DNA from 3 places in the Kosakonia sp. MUSA4 genome. Region 3 is predicted to be linked to each of the others. Evidence: predicted binding sites of a transcription regulator. Region 3 holds the regulator's gene; each other region holds the start of a gene.

The links. The regulator LexA, encoded in region 3, represses DNA repair genes until DNA is damaged. The targets are predictions, from matches to a motif close to TNCTGTATGTACATACAGNA.
Region 1: metR (HTH-type transcriptional regulator MetR) is a predicted target of LexA. The motif match lies at 1,620-1,639, and genes of this name have one in related genera.
Region 2: sbmC (DNA gyrase inhibitor SbmC) is a predicted target of LexA. The motif match lies at 1,167-1,186, and genes of this name have one in related genera.

Annotation. Positions count from the first base shown of each region.
Region 1 is NZ_CP025697.1:5,659,911-5,663,190, forward strand. It holds gene C0557_RS26935 (carboxylate/amino acid/amine transporter) at 1-715, shown strand, start outside; gene metR (HTH-type transcriptional regulator MetR) at 603-1,556, opposite strand; gene metE (5-methyltetrahydropteroyltriglutamate--homocysteine S-methyltransferase) at 1,793-3,280, shown strand, end outside.
Region 2 is NZ_CP025697.1:3,371,421-3,374,700, forward strand. It holds gene C0557_RS15995 (FUSC family protein) at 1-550, opposite strand, end outside; gene sbmC (DNA gyrase inhibitor SbmC) at 676-1,149, opposite strand; gene dacD (serine-type D-Ala-D-Ala carboxypeptidase DacD) at 1,271-2,431, opposite strand; gene sbcB (exodeoxyribonuclease I) at 2,642-3,280, shown strand, end outside.
Region 3 is NZ_CP025697.1:39,696-42,975, forward strand. It holds gene plsB (glycerol-3-phosphate 1-O-acyltransferase PlsB) at 1-714, opposite strand, end outside; gene C0557_RS00175 (diacylglycerol kinase) at 847-1,215, shown strand; gene lexA (transcriptional repressor LexA) at 1,324-1,938, shown strand; gene dinF (MATE family efflux transporter DinF) at 2,015-3,280, shown strand, end outside.

The DNA.
Region 1 (3,280 bases), 110 kb from region 3:
GGTGGGCGCGATGCAGCTTGGCATCATGTATCTGTTCAGCTTTCAGGCGTATCTCTATCTGACGGTCTCTGAATTTTTGCTGTTTACCGTCTTCACGCCGCTGTACGTTACGCTGATTTACGATCTGCTGAGCAAGCGCGGGCTGCGCTGGAGCTACGCCCTGAGCGCCGGGCTGGCGGTAATTGGCGCGGCGATTATTCGTTATGACAAAGTCAGCGATCACTTCTGGATCGGTTTGATTCTGGTGCAACTGGCAAACATCAGCTTCGCCATCGGTATGGTCGGCTATAAGCGCCTGATGGAAACGCGGCCGATGCCACAGCACAACGCCTTTGCGTGGTTCTATCTGGGCGCGTTGGTTGTTGCCGTCACCGCGTGGTTTGTGATGGGTAACCCGCAGAAGCTGCCAACGACCACCCTGCAGTGGGGCGTGCTGGTATGGCTGGGCGTGGTCGCTTCCGGTCTGGGTTACTTTATGTGGAACTACGGCGCAACGCAGGTTGACGCCGGGACGCTCGGCATTATGAACAATGTGCATGTTCCCGCCGGGCTGCTGGTCAACCTCGCTATCTGGCAGGAACAGCCGCACTGGCCGAGCTTTATTATTGGTGGTTCGGTGATAATGGCTTCGCTGTGGGTACATCGCCGTTGGGTCGCTCCGCGCTCCGCACAAACGGCAGGTGATCGCACGCGTGATTCCGCGCTGAGCGAATAAACGCTTCGGTAACCGGCTGACGCTGCTCGCCGTCGCGCACCGCCGCGTACAGCCGGCTCCACAATCCTTCGCCCAGGGTTTTGGTCACTACCAGACCCTGGCGTTCAAAACTCTCCACCACCCAGTGCGGCAGCGCCGCGATCCCCATCCGGGCGGCAACCATCTGAATCAGCAATAGCGTGTTATCGACGCTTTTCAGCGCCGGGCTGATACCTGCCGGTTGCAGGAAATGACGCCAGATATCAAGGCGGCTGCGCTGCACCGGGTAGATCAGCAGTGTTTCGCTGGCGAGATCGTCCGGCGTGATGCGCGCTTTTGCCGCCAGCGGATGATCCGGCGCCAGCACCAGCCGCACTTCAAAATCAAACATCGGTGAATAGTGCAGGCCGCTGCGCGGCAGAATGTCGGATGTCATGACCAGGTCCAGCTCACCCTGTTGCAGCGCAGGCTGCGGGTCAAAGGTCACGCCGGATTTGAAATCCATCTCCACCTGCGGCCAGTTCTGGCGGAAGTTTTCAAGCGCGGGCGTCAGCCACTGAATACAGCTATGGCATTCAATCGCGATGCGCAATGTGGCTTGCTGCGGCTCGTTACAGGCCTGCAGCGCACGGCTGATTTGCGGCAGTACCTGGTTGGCCAGTTGCAGCAGGATCTCGCCCTGTGGCGTAAAACGCAGCGGCTGGCTTTTACGCACAAACAGACGAAAGCCGAGGCGTTGTTCCAGATCGCTGAACTGGTGGGAAAGCGCCGACTGCGTCTGATGCAGCGTTGCCGCTGCTGCAGCCAGCGACCCGCTGTTTCGTAACGCCTGTAGCGTTTTCAGGTGTTTAATTTCGATCATGAATGTCCTTCACCCCGGCATGAACAATTTGCGCTTGAGGTTTATACAGTACCTTCACAATATGGATGTGTAAACATCCAGATGGCTAAATCCTTCGTCTTTTAAATTTATGGTGCGTTGGCTGCGTTTACTCACCCCGGTCACTTACTTATGTAAGCTCCCGGGGATAAGCAAACTTGCCGCCTTCCCTAAATTCAAAATTCTCAGGATTTACAAAAAAAACAAAGGAAGAAGACATGACAATACATAACCACACCCTCGGTTTTCCTCGCGTCGGCCTGCGTCGCGAGCTGAAAAAAGCGCAAGAAAGTTACTGGGCGGGGAATTCTTCTCGCGAAGAACTGCTGGCGGTAGGGCGCGAGCTGCGCGCCCGCCACTGGGATCAGCAAAAACAGGCCGGGATCGACCTGCTGCCGGTCGGTGATTTCGCCTGGTACGACCATGTTCTGACCACCAGCCTGCTGCTGGGCAATGTGCCGGCTCGTCATCAGAACAACGACGGCTCTGTCGATATCGACACCCTGTTCCGCATCGGTCGCGGTCGCGCACCGACCGGCGAACCGGCGGCAGCGGCAGAGATGACCAAATGGTTTAACACCAACTATCACTACATGGTGCCGGAATTCAGCAAAGGCCAGCAGTTCAAACTGACGTGGACGCAACTGCTGGATGAAGTGGACGAAGCGCTGGCGCTGGGCCACAAGGTGAAGCCCGTGCTGCTTGGGCCGGTCACGTACCTGTGGCTGGGCAAAGTGAAAGGCGAACAGTTCGATCGCTTAAGCCTGCTGAACGACATTCTGCCGGTCTACCAGCAAGTACTGGCCGAACTGGCGAAACGCGGTATTGAGTGGGTACAGATCGACGAACCGGCGCTGGTGCTGGAGCTGCCGCAAGCGTGGCTGGACGCCTTCAAACCGGCGTATGACGCGCTGAACGGCAAGGTAAAACTGCTGCTGACCACCTATTTCGAAGGCGTCACGCCGAACCTGGACACCATTACCGCGCTGCCGGTGCAGGGTCTGCATGTCGATCTGGTACACGGTAAAGACAACGTTGCACAGCTGCATCAGCGTCTGCCTGCCGACTGGCTGCTCTCTGCCGGTCTGGTGAATGGCCGTAATGTCTGGCGCGCCGATCTGAGTGAAAAATATGCGCAGATTAAAGATGTGGTCGGCAAACGCCCGCTGTGGGTTGCCTCTTCCTGCTCGCTGCTGCACAGCCCGATCGATCTGAGCGTTGAGACACGTCTTGATGCCGAAGTGAAAAGCTGGTTCGCCTTCGCCCTGCAAAAATGTGAAGAACTGGCGCTGTTGCGTGATGCCCTGAACAGCGGCAATACAGAAAAACTGAATGAATGGAGCGCCCCGATCCAGGCGCGCCGCCACTCTACCCGCGTGCACAACCCGGCGGTGGCAAAACGTCTGGCGGCGATCACCGCGCAGGACAGCCAGCGCGCGCGTCCGTACGCTGAGCGTGCACAAGCGCAGCGCGTGCGTTTCAACCTGCCGGCGTGGCCGACCACGACTATCGGCTCGTTCCCGCAGACCACCGAGATCCGCGGCTTGCGTCTGGATTTTAAACAGGGACGTTTAGATGCGGGCAATTACCGCACCGGCATCGCTGAACATATTAAGCAGGCGATTATCGAACAAGAGCGTTTGGGGCTGGATGTGCTGGTCCACGGCGAAGCAGAACGTAACGACATGGTGGAATACTTCGGTGAA
Region 2 (3,280 bases), 2.4 Mb from region 3:
CGCGGTTGAAGGCGGTAACGTAGTTGGCCATCTGAATACGCCAGTGCAAAAATGCCCGCTGCGGCCAGATGCCGGTAAACAGCATCGCCAGCAGTGAACCGATAATCACATCGCCGCTGCGCCACAGCGCGGTATGCATATCACCTGGCGGCGCGCCAACCACCACCGATAGCGTAATGCCAATGAGCAGCGCCTGGTAAGGCTTTTTGCCCAGCGCCAGCCAGCCACAGAGAAACATCGCCACCGCGCACCACAGCAGCATCACGGGCAGCGAGAGAAGCTCTAGTTTTAATGCCACCAGACCCAGCGCCGCACCCAAAATTGTGCCGCCAATGCGTTCAAATGCGCGCGGAACCACGTTTCCCCAAAAGGAGATCGGCCCCATCAACACCACCAGCGTGATCAGTGGCCAGGTTCCCTCTGGTACCTCCAGCAGACGGATCAGCAAAAAGGTCAGAATAAAAGCCAGCGCGATACGCACACCGTGTACGACACGATAATGGCGGTAAAGACGAATTTCGAAAGGACTGAGTGATTTGTCGCGACGCACAGTCGCTTCTCCCGATTGAACCGACAAAGGCGCAATTGTAGGATTTTTCGGACTCAGATAGCACCCTCTGCGATAAAAAAAGAGGCGACAGCGCTTCCTGTTGCCTCTTCCGGTTATTTTATCGCTTACAGATTTTTCGACTCAACCGGGATATGCATGTCGATTTCCCAGTAACCATCCTGCTGCGCATCGTTCAGGTAGACTTCAAAGCAGGGACCCGCAGCAATTTGCACGGATTGATCGCTAAGCAGTTCATCAAAGAAGAGATCCCAGCACGCTTCGAACTCTTCGTTGTACACCCGCGCCTGCGCCACGGCGTACTGGCCGCCGGGAATGTCGGTGAGAATCACTCCTTCGCTATTTGCCGGGATTTGAAAGCCAGCATCGACGGTGATAGCAACGTCAGCGCGCAGCTTTTCCGGCGGCACTTCGTCAGGGTTATCGTAATAGGCGCACACCCACTCCAGCGGTGCGATCTTATTGCTGTCGACCCACATCATTAGCTGTTTAAAACCCTGCTTCACCGTCACATCCCAGGGCCCGACCAGATGGAACCCGGCGATACGACGTTTTTCCAGTTGCTTCACGTTGTAGCTCATGTTGACTCCCTTAGCGTTACTGTGTGTTTATACAGTATAGCGTTCCGACGATCGCCTGGCATGTCGGAGTCATCAATTATGCGAGCAGACTCGCATCACCGCCACTCTGCCCGCACACGCGTTAACCTTTATGATGCAGCCAGTCGCTCAGACGCGAGAACACGCCGCCTTTGCCGACACTTTCCAGCGTGACCAGCGGCCAGTGAGCGATCAGCTGGTCGCGATCGTAGAGTTGGATCTCCCCCACCTGCTGATGTGCAGCCAGCGGCGCATTTAGCTCTTTACTGCTCAGCACATACTTCGCTTTGACGTTCTGCACTTCTGCTTTTGGTAGCACCAGCCAGTAATCCTGGTCCGTACCCACCGCAATCTGCTCTTTATCGCCGTACCACACGCGCTCGCTGCCGACTTTTTTGCCGTTACGCAAAATTTCGACGGTATCGAAGTTTTGTTGTCCCCAGTGCAGTAATTTGCGCGCCTGATCTTCACGGCCTTTCGGGCTGTCTGCGCCCATAATCACCGCAATCAGGCGGCGCTGACCGTCAACGCTGGAGGCAATCAGGTTGAAGCCTGCACCTGAAGTGTGACCAGTTTTCAGCCCATCGACATTGAGGGTTTTATCCCACAATAACCCGTTACGGTTTTGCTGGGTGATACCGTTCCACGTCAGGCTTTTTTCGCTATACATATGGTAGAAATCCGGCTCGCCGTGAATGATGGCGCGGGACAGTACCGCCAGATCGTAGGCCGAACTGTGCTGCCCTGGCGCATCCAGCCCGTGGACAGTTTCGAAGTGGGTGTCGCGCAGATTCAGCTTCTGCACATAATCATTCATCATGGCGACAAACTGCGGCTGGCCGCCCGCAACATGATCGGCCAGCGCCACGCAGGCATCGTTACCCGAATCGACAATCAGACCGCGGCTCAAATCGCGCACGGTCAGGCGATCGCCGGGCTTCAGGAACATCAGCGATGAACCGTCAAAAACCGGGTTGCCTTTCGCCCACGCATCCTTCCCTACAGTTACCACATCATCCGCGCTGATACGATGGCTGTCGATCGCCCGATCCACCACATAGCCGGTCATCAGTTTGGTCAAACTCGCCGGATTACGCTGCTGATGCTCGTTGCCCGCAGTTAAGATTTGCCCGGTGGTGTAATCCATCAATACCCAGGAGCCAGCCTGAATAGCTGGAGGCTGTGGGGCAAAAGGTAAGTCGTCGGCCTGGGCGTTATGTACGCAAATCGCCAGCAAAGAAGCAGCAAACAAACGGCGTTTCAATGAAATATCCTCAATAGCATCTAAAATCGCTGTCCTTTTTACGGAACTTCGCGTGTCGTTACCTGATTAAATTGCAAAAAAATGTGACACAGATCAGTTTTAACGCACTGTTTTTGCGAGGTTCTGCGGAACAGTGACCGGTTTTTCTTCGGCACACAGGGTGGGATGGTTTACCATAAGCGACATATTTACTGACAGGATGAGCAACTGGTGTCTGATTCCGCCGCAACGCCCACTTTTCTCTTTCACGATTATGAGACTTTCGGTACCAGCCCGGCGCTGGATCGCCCGGCGCAGTTCGCCGCGCTGCGTACTGATGCCGATTTTAATGTCATCGGCGAGCCGGAAGTTTTCTACTGTAAACCGGCGGATGATTACCTGCCGCAGCCCGAAGCGGTGCTGATCACCGGTATCACGCCGCAGATTGCGCGCGCCAAAGGCGAGAACGAGGCCGCGTTCGCCCGGCGAATTCACGATCTCTTTACCGTGCCGAAAACCTGCGTACTCGGTTACAACAATGTGCGTTTTGACGACGAAGTCACGCGCAATATCTTTTATCGCAACTTTTACGATCCGTACGCCTGGAGCTGGCAGAACAACAATTCGCGCTGGGATCTGCTGGATGTGATGCGCGCCTGCTACGCCCTGCGCCCGGAGGGCATCAACTGGCCGGAGAACGACGACGGCCTGCCGAGTTTTCGCCTTGAACATCTGACGAAAGCCAACGGTATCGAACACAGTAATGCCCACGATGCGATGGCCGATGTGTACGCCACCATTGCGATGGCGCAGCTGGTTAAAGCAAAACAGCCGAAGCTGTTTGACTATCTCTATAGCCATCGCAACAAG
Region 3 (3,280 bases):
TTTTTTGCTGCGCGCTTCGTCTTCGACCGCACGGGCAATCGCTTTAGAAGAGAGCAGTTTATTGAACAGATCCTGACGCGCCGGCAGACGCGGCCCAACGGCGGCCAGACGCTGTCGCGCGAAGTGCATACGCGCCACGCGCGCCAGTTTCTGCGCGATAATTTTATCGGTGCCGTGCTCGGTCGCCATGCGGCGCAGGGAGACGGGCGGCGAGAAGCGCACAAAGCTATCGCGGCCGAGCCAGGAGATAGCGAAGAATTTCTGGATGCCGTTCAGCATGCGCAGCGGCGGATTAATCTCGCCTTTCTCACGCCCTGGCGAGCGGCCAAACATTACCGATACCGGAACCATTTGCACATCCAGATCCGGATGGCTGCGGTGTAAATCCAGGTAGTCGTGGAACAGTTTGATGGACTCTTCTTTCGGCGTGTAATAGGTAAACACGCGCGGACCGCCATGAATGAACACGAAACGCGGCAGCAATACGCCGTCGATTTCCAGGGGTTCCAGGGGATCGGGCAGTTCGTGCGCCAGACACTGAGCGCGTAATGTCATCAAATCTGCCTTAGAGTTATAAGGCAGCACGTACATAATAGGACGTGAAGTATCGAGACCCAGTTCCTGTGCAGGTTCTGCAGGTATCGATTTACTCTTTACCAGTACACTTAATGGTAAATTCAGTAATTTGTAGTAAATTCGTGGCCAACCGGACATAAAAGATGAAAAGCCTCTGGTTAATAATAGTGCCATTGCGCCGCAAGAATATCAGAAAGCGCACGTAATTTCTGTTGTACCTCAGTACGCTGATGTAGACATTGACGTTTATTACATAAAAAGGTTCTTTTCATGGCCAATAATACCACCGGAATTACCCGAATCATTAAAGCAGCAGGTTACTCATGGAAGGGCGTTCGCGCTGCATGGATCAATGAAGCCGCTTTCCGCCAGGAGCTGGTAGCCGTTGTTTTCGCTATCATTATTGCTTGCTGGCTGGACATTGACACGGTCACTCGGGTGCTGCTGATTAGCTCGGTGTCGCTAGTAATGATTGTTGAAATCCTAAATAGTGCAATTGAAGCTGTCGTAGACCGAATTGGTTCTGAATTTCACGAACTTTCCGGTCGGGCGAAGGATATGGGATCGGCGGCAGTGCTGATGTCGATCCTGCTGGCGCTGTTTACCTGGATCTCGCTTCTCTGGTCGCATTTTCGATAACGCTTCCAGAAATCGATAACACCCTGGTTTTTTGCTTAAATTTGGTTCCAAAATCGCCTTTGACTGTATATACTCACAGCATAACTGTATATACACCCAGGGGGCGGGATGAAAGCATTAACGGCCAGGCAGCAAGAGGTGTTCGATCTCATCCGCGATCGGATCACTCAAACCGGTATGCCACCAACGCGTGCGGAAATCGCACAGCAATTGGGGTTCCGTTCCCCAAATGCGGCTGAAGAACACCTGAAAGCGCTTGCACGTAAAGGGGTTATCGAAATCGTCTCCGGCGCATCGCGTGGTCTGCGTCTGCTGCTGGAAGAAGAAGAGGATATCGGTTTACCGCTGATTGGTCGCGTTGCTGCGGGTGAACCGCTGCTGGCGCAACAGCATATCGAGGGTCACTACCAGGTCGATCCCGATCTCTTCAAACCTCATGCGGATTTCCTGCTGCGCGTTAGCGGTATGTCGATGAAAGACATCGGTATTATGGACGGCGACCTGCTCGCAGTGCATAAAACGCAGGACGTGCGTAACGGCCAGGTGGTCGTCGCACGTATTGATGATGAAGTTACCGTGAAACGTCTGAAAAAACAGGGTAACACCGTCGAATTGCTGCCGGAAAACAGCGAGTTTTCCCCGATCGTCGTCGATCTGCGCGATCAAAACTTCACCATTGAAGGGCTGGCGGTTGGCGTCATCCGTAATGGTACCTGGCTCTAACGCCTGTTCTTTTCGCAGCGACACAAAACACCGTGGCGCTGCGTAATACGATTTTCCCCGTTGATTCGACATTGCCATGCCGTTGCTGAACGCATCTGACAGAGCACTGTGGCGGCTTGCGCTGCCCATGATCTTCTCCAATATCACTGTTCCGTTACTGGGGCTGGTGGATACCGCCGTGGTCGGGCACCTGGATAGTCCTGTTTACCTCGGCGGCGTGGCGATCGGCGCAACGGCAACCAGCTTTTTGTTTATGCTGCTGCTGTTTTTGCGGATGAGCACCACCGGTCTTACGGCACAGGCGTTTGGTGCGAAAAACGCACCTGCGCTGGCGCGCGCGCTGGTACAGCCGCTGCTATTGGCGCTGTCGGCAGGTGTGTTAATTATGCTGCTGCGTACGCCGCTCATCGATCTGGCGCTGCACATTACCGGCGGGAGCGAAGCCGTGCTGGAGCAGGCGCGGCGCTTTCTCGATATTCGCTGGCTGAGTGCGCCAGCGTCGTTGGGAAATCTGGTGTTGCTCGGCTGGTTACTGGGTGTGCAGTATGCCCGTGCGCCGGTGATCCTGCTGGTAGTGGGGAATCTCCTCAACATTGTGCTCGACCTGTGGCTGGTGATGGGCCTGCACATGAATGTGCAGGGCGCTGCGCTCGCCACCGTTGTGGCTGAGTATGCGACTTTCGCCATCGGCCTGCTGATGGTGCACCGCGTGTTGGTAATGCGCGGTATCACCCTGCCAGCGCTGAAAAATGCCTGGCGCGGCGGTATGCGGCGCTTATTAGCGCTTAACCGCGATATCATGCTGCGCTCACTGCTTTTGCAGCTCTGCTTTGGCTCAATCACCGTGCTGGGCGCCCGTCTTGGCGGTGAGACGGTTGCCGCTAACGCGGTGCTGATGATGTTTCTCACCTTTACCGCGTACGCGCTGGATGGTTTTGCCTATGCGGTCGAAGCGCACTCCGGGCAGGCCTATGGCGCGCGCGATGGCAGCCAGTTGATGGACGTCTGGCGAGCGGCATGCCGCCAGGCCGGGCTGGTGGCGCTGTTCTTTGCGGCGATTTATGCGCTGGCAGGTGATGACATTATTGCCTTGCTGACTTCGCTTCCTGCCCTGCAGACGCTCGCCGGGCATTACCTGTTCTGGCAGGTGATTCTGCCGCTGGTGGGCGTGTGGTGCTACTTGCTGGATGGCATGTTTGTCGGTGCCACGCGCGCAGCGGAGATGCGTAACAGTATGGCGATTGCCGCCGCCGGGTTCGCTGTTACGCTGCTGACGGTTCCGGTGCTGGGCAATCACGGTTTATGGCTGTCGCTGACCGTCTTTCTCGCCCTGCGCGGGCTT